2 regions of the Heyndrickxia sp. FSL W8-0496 genome follow, and region 2 is predicted to be linked to the other one. Evidence: a T-box and tRNA genes for the amino acid it is inferred to sense, from the RefSeq annotation. Region 2 holds a T-box; the other holds one or more tRNA genes.
The links. The T-box of region 2 lies ahead of ileS (isoleucine--tRNA ligase). A T-box ahead of a tRNA ligase gene usually reads a tRNA of that ligase, here a tRNA-Ile.

Region 1: it encodes a tRNA-Ile, which carries the amino acid that the T-box ahead of ileS (isoleucine--tRNA ligase) is inferred to sense. The anticodon was not compared.

The regions. Positions count from the first base shown of each region.
Region 1 is NZ_JBBOXX010000001.1:10,380-14,810, reverse strand. It holds rRNA gene NST63_RS00060 (23S ribosomal RNA) at 1-2,234, opposite strand, end outside; tRNA gene NST63_RS00055 (tRNA-Ala) at 2,452-2,527, opposite strand; tRNA gene NST63_RS00050 (tRNA-Ile) at 2,542-2,618, opposite strand; rRNA gene NST63_RS00045 (16S ribosomal RNA) at 2,769-4,321, opposite strand.
Region 2 is NZ_JBBOXX010000001.1:2,458,924-2,463,354, forward strand. It holds gene NST63_RS12410 (ABC-F family ATP-binding cassette domain-containing protein) at 1-509, shown strand, start outside; gene NST63_RS12415 (DUF4062 domain-containing protein) at 573-1,745, shown strand; gene NST63_RS12420 (hypothetical protein) at 1,745-1,918, shown strand; gene NST63_RS12425 (hypothetical protein) at 1,970-2,200, shown strand; T-box leader at 2,478-2,719, shown strand; gene ileS (isoleucine--tRNA ligase) at 2,772-4,431, shown strand, end outside.

The DNA of each region.
Region 1 (4,431 bases), 2.4 Mb from region 2:
TCAATACAGCCAGGGTAGTATCCCACCGATGCCTCCACCGAAGCTGGCGCTCCGGTTTCAAAGGCTCCTACCTATCCTGTACAAGCTGTACCAAAATTCAATATCAAGCTGCAGTAAAGCTCCACGGGGTCTTTCCGTCCTGTCGCGGGTAACCTGCATCTTCACAGGTACTATAATTTCACCGAGTCTCTCGTTGAGACAGTGCCCAGATCGTTGCGCCTTTCGTGCGGGTCAGAACTTACCTGACAAGGAATTTCGCTACCTTAGGACCGTTATAGTTACGGCCGCCGTTTACTGGGGCTTCAATTCAAAGCTTCGTCTTGCGACTAACCTCTCCTCTTAACCTTCCAGCACCGGGCAGGCGTCAGCCCCTATACTTCGCCTTACGGCTTCGCAGAGACCTGTGTTTTTGCTAAACAGTCGCCTGGGCCTATTCACTGCGGCTCTCTCGGGCTTGCACCCTAACAGAGCACCCCTTCTCCCGAAGTTACGGGGTCATTTTGCCGAGTTCCTTAACGAGAGTTCTCTCGCTCACCTTAGGATTCTCTCCTCGCCTACCTGTGTCGGTTTGCGGTACGGGCACCTTTCACCTCACTAGAGGATTTTCTAGGCAGTGTGGAATCAGGAACTTCGGTACTAAATTTCCCTCGCCATCACAGCTCAAGGTATCTGGTGACGGGATTTGCCTCGTCACCCCTCTAACTGCTTGGACGCACTATTCCAGCAGTGCGCTTACCCTATCCTCCTGCGTCCCCCCATCGTTCAAACGGTGAAGAGGTGGTACAGGAATATCAACCTGTTGTCCATCGCCTACGCCTTTCGGCCTCGGCTTAGGTCCCGACTAACCCTGAGCGGACGAGCCTTCCTCAGGAAACCTTAGGCATTCGGTGGAAGGGATTCTCACCCTTCTTTCGCTACTCATACCGGCATTCTCACTTCTAAGCGCTCCACCAGTCCTTACGGTCTAGCTTCGCAGCCCTTAGAACGCTCTCCTACCACGGACATCATAAGATGTCCATCCACAGCTTCGGTGATACGTTTAGCCCCGGTACATTTTCGGCGCAGAGTCACTCGACCAGTGAGCTATTACGCACTCTTTAAATGGTGGCTGCTTCTAAGCCAACATCCTGGTTGTCTAAGCAACTCCACATCCTTTTCCACTTAACGTATACTTTGGGACCTTAGCTGGTGGTCTGGGCTGTTTCCCTCTTGACTACGGATCTTATCACTCGCAGTCTGACTCCTAAGGATAAGTCATTGGCATTCGGAGTTTGTCTGAATTCGGTAACCCGATGAGGGCCCCTAGTCCAAACAGTGCTCTACCTCCAAGACTCTTACCTTAAGGCTAGCCCTAAAGCTATTTCGGAGAGAACCAGCTATCTCCAAGTTCGATTGGAATTTCTCCGCTACCCACACCTCATCCCCGCACTTTTCAACGTGCGTGGGTTCGGGCCTCCAGTAAGTGTTACCTTACCTTCACCCTGGACATGGGTAGATCACCTGGTTTCGGGTCTACGACCTCATACTTAATCGCCCTATTCAGACTCGCTTTCGCTGCGGCTCCGCCTCTTCAGCTTAACCTTGCATGAAATCGTAACTCGCCGGTTCATTCTACAAAAGGCACGCTATCACTCTGCATAAAGCATAGAGCTCTAACTACTTGTAGGCACACGGTTTCAGGTTCTCTTTCACTCCCCTCCCGGGGTGCTTTTCACCTTTCCCTCACGGTACTGGTTCACTATCGGTCACTAGGGAGTATTTAGCCTTGGGAGATGGTCCTCCCTGCTTCCGACGGGATTTCACGTGTCCCGCCGTACTCAGGATCCACTCTGGAGGGAACGAAGTTTCAACTACAGGGTTGTTACCTTCTTTGACGGGCCTTTCCAGACCTCTTCATCTACTCCGTTCCTTTGTAACTCCGTATAGAGTGTCCTACAACCCCAAGAGGCAAGCCTCTTGGTTTGGGCTTCTTCCGTTTCGCTCGCCGCTACTCAGGAAATCGCAATTGCTTTCTCTTCCTCCGGGTACTTAGATGTTTCAGTTCCCCGGGTCTGCCTTCCTTACTCTATGTATTCAAGCAAGGATACTACCCCATTACGGGCAGTGGGTTCCCCCATTCGGAAATCTCCGGATCAAAGCTCGCTTACAGCTCCCCGAAGCATATCGGTGTTAGTCCCGTCCTTCATCGGCTCCTAGTGCCAAGGCATTCACCGTGCGCCCTTACTAACTTAACCTACGGCCAATGATAAGCTTCGAATCTCTTCGTCAACTCACTCATTCGCATCCTCACGTATGTGTAATACGCTGCGGTGCTCCTTCGTTCGTTTCCTCGATCTTCTCGCTTCTCCTTGCCCTTACAGTTTAAAAACTACTTAATGGATTCATCCATAAAGTGGCGATTCTCGGTTATTACTTGGTTACTTCTTATATTATCTAGTTTTCAAAGAACAATGGTGGAGCCTAGCGGGATCGAACCGCTGACCTCCTGCGTGCAAAGCAGGCGCTCTCCCAGCTGAGCTAAGGCCCCAAAAAATGTTTATATGGTGGGCCTAAATGGACTCGAACCATCGACCTCACGCTTATCAGGCGTGCGCTCTAACCAGCTGAGCTATAGGCCCACATTTATTAGGAAACAAAAGACAATGGATAGATGAACATACCAAAGTCATGTTTTTATTCATGCATATTTTCTTAGAAGGATTGAACCTTCAAAACTGAACAAAACAGAAGACGTCTGAACCACGTAAGTGGTTTTCCATATTCCTTAGAAAGGAGGTGATCCAGCCGCACCTTCCGATACGGCTACCTTGTTACGACTTCACCCCAATCATCTGTCCCACCTTCGGCGGCTGGCTCCAAAAGGTTACCTCACCGACTTCGGGTGTTACAAACTCTCGTGGTGTGACGGGCGGTGTGTACAAGGCCCGGGAACGTATTCACCGCGGCATGCTGATCCGCGATTACTAGCGATTCCGGCTTCATGTAGGCGAGTTGCAGCCTACAATCCGAACTGAGAATGGTTTTATGGGATTGGCTAAACCTCGCGGTCTTGCAGCCCTTTGTACCATCCATTGTAGCACGTGTGTAGCCCAGGTCATAAGGGGCATGATGATTTGACGTCATCCCCACCTTCCTCCGGTTTGTCACCGGCAGTCACCTTAGAGTGCCCAACTAAATGCTGGCAACTAAGGTCAAGGGTTGCGCTCGTTGCGGGACTTAACCCAACATCTCACGACACGAGCTGACGACAACCATGCACCACCTGTCACTCCTGTCCCCGAAGGGAAATCCCTATCTCTAGGGAGGTCAAGAGGATGTCAAGACCTGGTAAGGTTCTTCGCGTTGCTTCGAATTAAACCACATGCTCCACCGCTTGTGCGGGCCCCCGTCAATTCCTTTGAGTTTCAGCCTTGCGGCCGTACTCCCCAGGCGGAGTGCTTAATGCGTTAGCTGCAGCACTAAAGGGCGGAAACCCTCTAACACTTAGCACTCATCGTTTACGGCGTGGACTACCAGGGTATCTAATCCTGTTCGCTCCCCACGCTTTCGCGCCTCAGCGTCAGTTACAGACCAGAGAGTCGCCTTCGCCACTGGTGTTCCTCCACATCTCTACGCATTTCACCGCTACACGTGGAATTCCACTCTCCTCTTCTGCACTCAAGTCTCCCAGTTTCCAATGGCCGCTTGCGGTTGAGCCGCAAGATTTCACATCAGACTTAAGAAACCGCCTGCGCGCGCTTTACGCCCAATAATTCCGGACAACGCTTGCCACCTACGTATTACCGCGGCTGCTGGCACGTAGTTAGCCGTGGCTTTCTGGTTAGGTACCGTCAAGGTACCGCCCTATTCGAACGATACTTGTTCTTCCCTAACAACAGAGTTTTACGATCCGAAAACCTTCATCACTCACGCGGCGTTGCTCCGTCAGACTTTCGTCCATTGCGGAAGATTCCCTACTGCTGCCTCCCGTAGGAGTCTGGGCCGTGTCTCAGTCCCAGTGTGGCCGATCACCCTCTCAAGTCGGCTACGCATCGTCGCCTTGGTGAGCCGTTACCTCACCAACTAGCTAATGCGCCGCGGGTCCATCTGTAAGTGATAGCCGGAGCCATCTTTCAATTCTCCTTCATGCGAAGGAAAAAGTTATCCGGTATTAGCCCCGGTTTCCCGGAGTTATCCCAGTCTTACAGGCAGGTTACCCACGTGTTACTCACCCGTCCGCCGCTAATCATCAGGGAGCAAGCTCCCATCAGATTCGCTCGACTTGCATGTATTAGGCACGCCGCCAGCGTTCGTCCTGAGCCAGGATCAAACTCTCCAAAAAGATGTTTGATATAGCTCTTTATAAATAAAAGTAATTCATTGACGTTTCGTTTTGTTCAGTTTTCAAAGATCAATCACCTTTAAGCGACTTTTATATATTATCATATATAT
Region 2 (4,431 bases):
CTTTAAAAAGAGGTGAAAAAGTTGCTATTATTGGACATAATGGGATTGGAAAATCTACCTTACTAAAAACAATGATGGGTGAAATTAATCCTTTAAGCGGAACAATTTCAATAGGTGATAATGTAAGGCCATCTTATTTCGAACAAGAATGGCATACGCCAGTTGAACAAACACCGATGGATTATATTTGGTCTATGCATGAACAAATGAATCAAAAAGAAATTCGCCAAGCTCTTGCACGTGCTGGTATCAATAAAGAACATATATTACAACCACTTCATACTTTAAGTGGGGGTGAACAGACGAAAGTAAGATTATGTCAATTGATGTTAGAAAAAAGTAACTGGCTTATTCTTGACGAGCCAACGAATCACTTAGATGTTCAAGCAAAAGAAGCATTGGCGTTAGCACTAAAGCAATATGAAGGAACATTACTGATTGTATCTCATGAACCTGAATTTTATGAAGAATGGTGCACAAACGTACTTAATCTTGAGGATTACAGATAAAATAAATTAAAGGATTTTAGGGCAAATACATCGAATTTTTTACTAAGTAAGGAGTGATGTATTTTGCCCGAACCTACAAAAATATTTATTAGTTCAGCTGCCCAAGATCGACTTAGACCCTTAAGGGGAAATCTCCATCGATTATTAATGGAGATGGAGCATAGACCTTTAATGTATGAAAAGGATTTTGGACCTTGGCCGCCAGAACAGCTTGTAGAGAATTGTTTAAAGTATGTGGAAATGAGTGATATTTTTCTTCTTTTCATATCTGATAAAGCTGGTAATTATAGCCAATATTATAAGGCGACAATCACTCATTGTGAGTTTCAGAAGGCTTATCAATGTAATAAATATATTATTGTTTTTGTGGAAGATTATATTTATGATCTTTTTTGGTATGAAATTCGTTTAATTATTGGCGAAATGTTAAAAAGCTATAAAGAAACTTTTGGCACTAATCCTGATAATTACTTTGAAATCGCAAAAGAAGCATGGGAAAAGCATCCAAAGAAAAAAGAATATGAAAATATTGAATCGTATATTTGGGGATTTATGTATGACATTTATATCAAAGGTCATTATTTGGAGAAAATATCCTTCGGAATGGATCCTAGCCTTACTATAAAACGATATTTTAGTGATTTGTTTAGAAGAGGAAGTAAATATCTCGCATTTGAAGGAACCATCGAAGAACAACTTCAAGAAGGTCCTATTTATAAAAAACATGCTGATTTTACCTCTAAAATCATAAGTTATATTAAAAATGGTGAATTAATCAATCCACGATTGTTTTTAGAATATCTTCAACGTTTTTTAAAAAATGGGATCATTTATAGTCAGCCCCATACCATGTTCGAAACAGAGCTTGGTGCATATGAATCCTGTTCAGGAACAACTTTATACAAAAAAAAGGGTGATTTATTAACACTTGTAAGTGTATCTGGTATGGCAAGTGATGAAAATAAAACATATCCTTTAGTGGATAGGAGTTCGTATTCTGTTCAAGCTTTTCATAGTCAGTCTGGCCAGGAGTTATTTTTTAGTGAAGAGAAGCAGCAATTTTATTTATCAATTCGTACAGGAAATTATGTCATAAGTTTTCATTATCCAGTTGAGTCATATTGGTCTATTGAGAAGGTTCAAGGCTTTAAGGATGATGTGATGCGTGATATAATGGAATCAGAATCAGCATTGTATCGTGATTTCGCTATTCAATTGTTAGGAGGGATTCGATAGTGGCTGCAGAACCTAAACGGACAAAAAACGATAGTATTATTCATGTCGCCTCCGGTAAAGCGAATGGAAGTAAAAAATATATTCAAGAAAAAGCAAAACGATTCGATGAAAATAATCGCATCTTAAAAGAAGCGTTTTCGAATCATAAAAAGACGCGACACTCCATTATTTAAGCTCCAATAAAGGAGCTTTTTTTCATAAACAGAGGTGGGGAATGGTACTGGATGGGGAATATTGATAAACGCAATCGATTAGAAGATGAGGTTTTCACTTATCGGATTTCAAAGAATAATACGATATTTATTGATTGGTATGGCAAACAAGTTAAGATTTTAAAAGGAAAAGAAGCAGAAAAGCTCCTTTCTAAAATTACACAAGCTGTAAATGAAAAAGAAATCCAACTACTCTTAGCTAAGGTTACAGGAAACTTCAAAAGAGGTAATGAAAAAAAGTAAAAGCTGTTTTGATTAATTTGTTACTTTTTTAAGACCTTTTTCGTATAGAGTGTTGCTTGTGTAAAAAACTAACTGCCGGTCTTTACAAATAATAAAGGTTTCGAGTTCACAGGTCTTTTTCTCAGTGGAATATAGGGAAGTGTCATCTTGATGTTATCACTTGGAGAATTATCTAAATATCGAGAATGTTAGAAAAGAGATAAAAATGAGATCGCAATAAATAAAAATATCTTGATATTCATTATTGTGAGTGGTATGATAATCGAAATATTTGATGTATAAATCGATGAAGAGAAAAAGTACGTAAGGATTGAACTCTTGAAGCGAGCTGGGTATGGTGAAAGCCAGTGAGGAAGCCGAACGGAAAAATCATCTCTGAGATGCAAGGCTGAAATTTTTAAGTAAGTCTTGACGGGAGTCCGCCGTTACAAGGAACGCGTATGATAGTACGTTGACAAGTGCTGTTTGTAATAAGCAGAATTTTGGGTGGTAACGCGGGTTAATACACTCGTCCCTATTTTTAGGGACGAGTGTTTTTTATTTTTCAAAATTAATTAAGGAGGATGCTAAAATGGATAGTCAGAATCATAGAAGTTTTGAACGTGAGAAGCGTTGGCAGGAGTATTGGGATAAGGAAAATATTTTTCAACGTTCAATAGATAATAGAACCGGAAAAGATCGCTACATTTTTTATGAGGGACCACCTACTGCAAATGGACTTCCACATGTTGGCCATGCTTTAGGGAGGACAATTAAGGATATTATTGCCCGTTATCAAACGATGAATGGTAAACAAGTAATTAGAAAAGCAGGATGGGATACACATGGTTTACCAGTTGAATTAGGAGTAGAAAAGCAGCTGGGAATATCAGGAAAACAAGAAATTGAACATTACGGTATTGAACCATTTATCGAAAAATGTAAGGAAAGTGTATTCTTTTATGAAAAGCAATGGAGGGATTTTACAACAGATTTAGGTTATTGGGTTGATATGGATCATCCATATATGACTATGACTAATGAATACATTGAATCTGTATGGCATATTCTCGGAACGATTCATGAAAAAGGATTGCTATATAAAGGACATCGCGTCTCGCCCTATTGCCCTAGCTGTCAGACTTCTTTAAGTTCACATGAGGTTGCACAAGGATATAAAAATGTAAAAGATTTAAGTGCGACGGTAAAGTTTAAACTTAAGGACAGGGAAAACGAATATGTACTAGGATGGACGACTACACCATGGACATTGCCTGCCAATGTCGCACTTGCAGTAAATGGCGATCTTGATTATGCAAGAGTAGAAATAGAGGATCAGATAGTAATTATTGCTGTTGCTAGGTTAGAACAAGTTATCAATCAGCCTTATACACTAATTGAAGTCGTCAAGGGGACAGATCTCGTTGGATTAACCTATGAAGCCCCATTTAATTTTGTTGAGCTAGAAAAAGGACATTGTATTGTTGAAGCTTCATTTGTTACTGAGGATAGTGGAACAGGAATTGTTCATATCGCACCTGCATATGGAGAAGATGATTATCGTTTAGTACAAGAAAATCAATTATCTTTTATCAATTTAGTTGATGAACAAGGAAGATATAATGATATTTTTACGCCACTAGCTGGTCAAAAAGTAAAAGAAAGTGATGTGGATATCGTAAAACTATTACATCAAAAGGGGCTTTTATATCATAAAGAAAAGTATGAACATTCTTATCCTCATTGCTGGAGGTGTGATACTCCATTATTGTATTATGCGACAGAGAGCTGGTTTATCAAAACAACTGCCCTTAAAAATGCATTGATTTCAAATAATCAACAAGTCAATTGGTTCCCTGATCATATAAAAAACGGGAGATTTGGCAATTTCTTAGAAGGATTAGTGGATTGGAATATCAGCAGAAAAAGATACTGGGGAACTCCTTTAAACGTTTGGGTTTGTCATACATGTAAACATGAAATTGCCCCGAAAAGTATTGAAGATTTAAAAAAACATGCAAAGGAATCCGTATCAACGATTGAGCTTCATAAACCATATGTTGACCAAATTTCCTTTGAGTGTCCTAATTGCCATGGGACAATGAAGCGAACAGAAGAGGTAATAGACGTGTGGTTTGATAGTGGTTCAATGCCATTCGCTCAGTACCATTATCCGTTTGAAAACACAGATGTATTTCATTCTCAGTTTCCAGCGGATGTGGTAGTTGAGGCAATCGATCAAACGAGAGGCT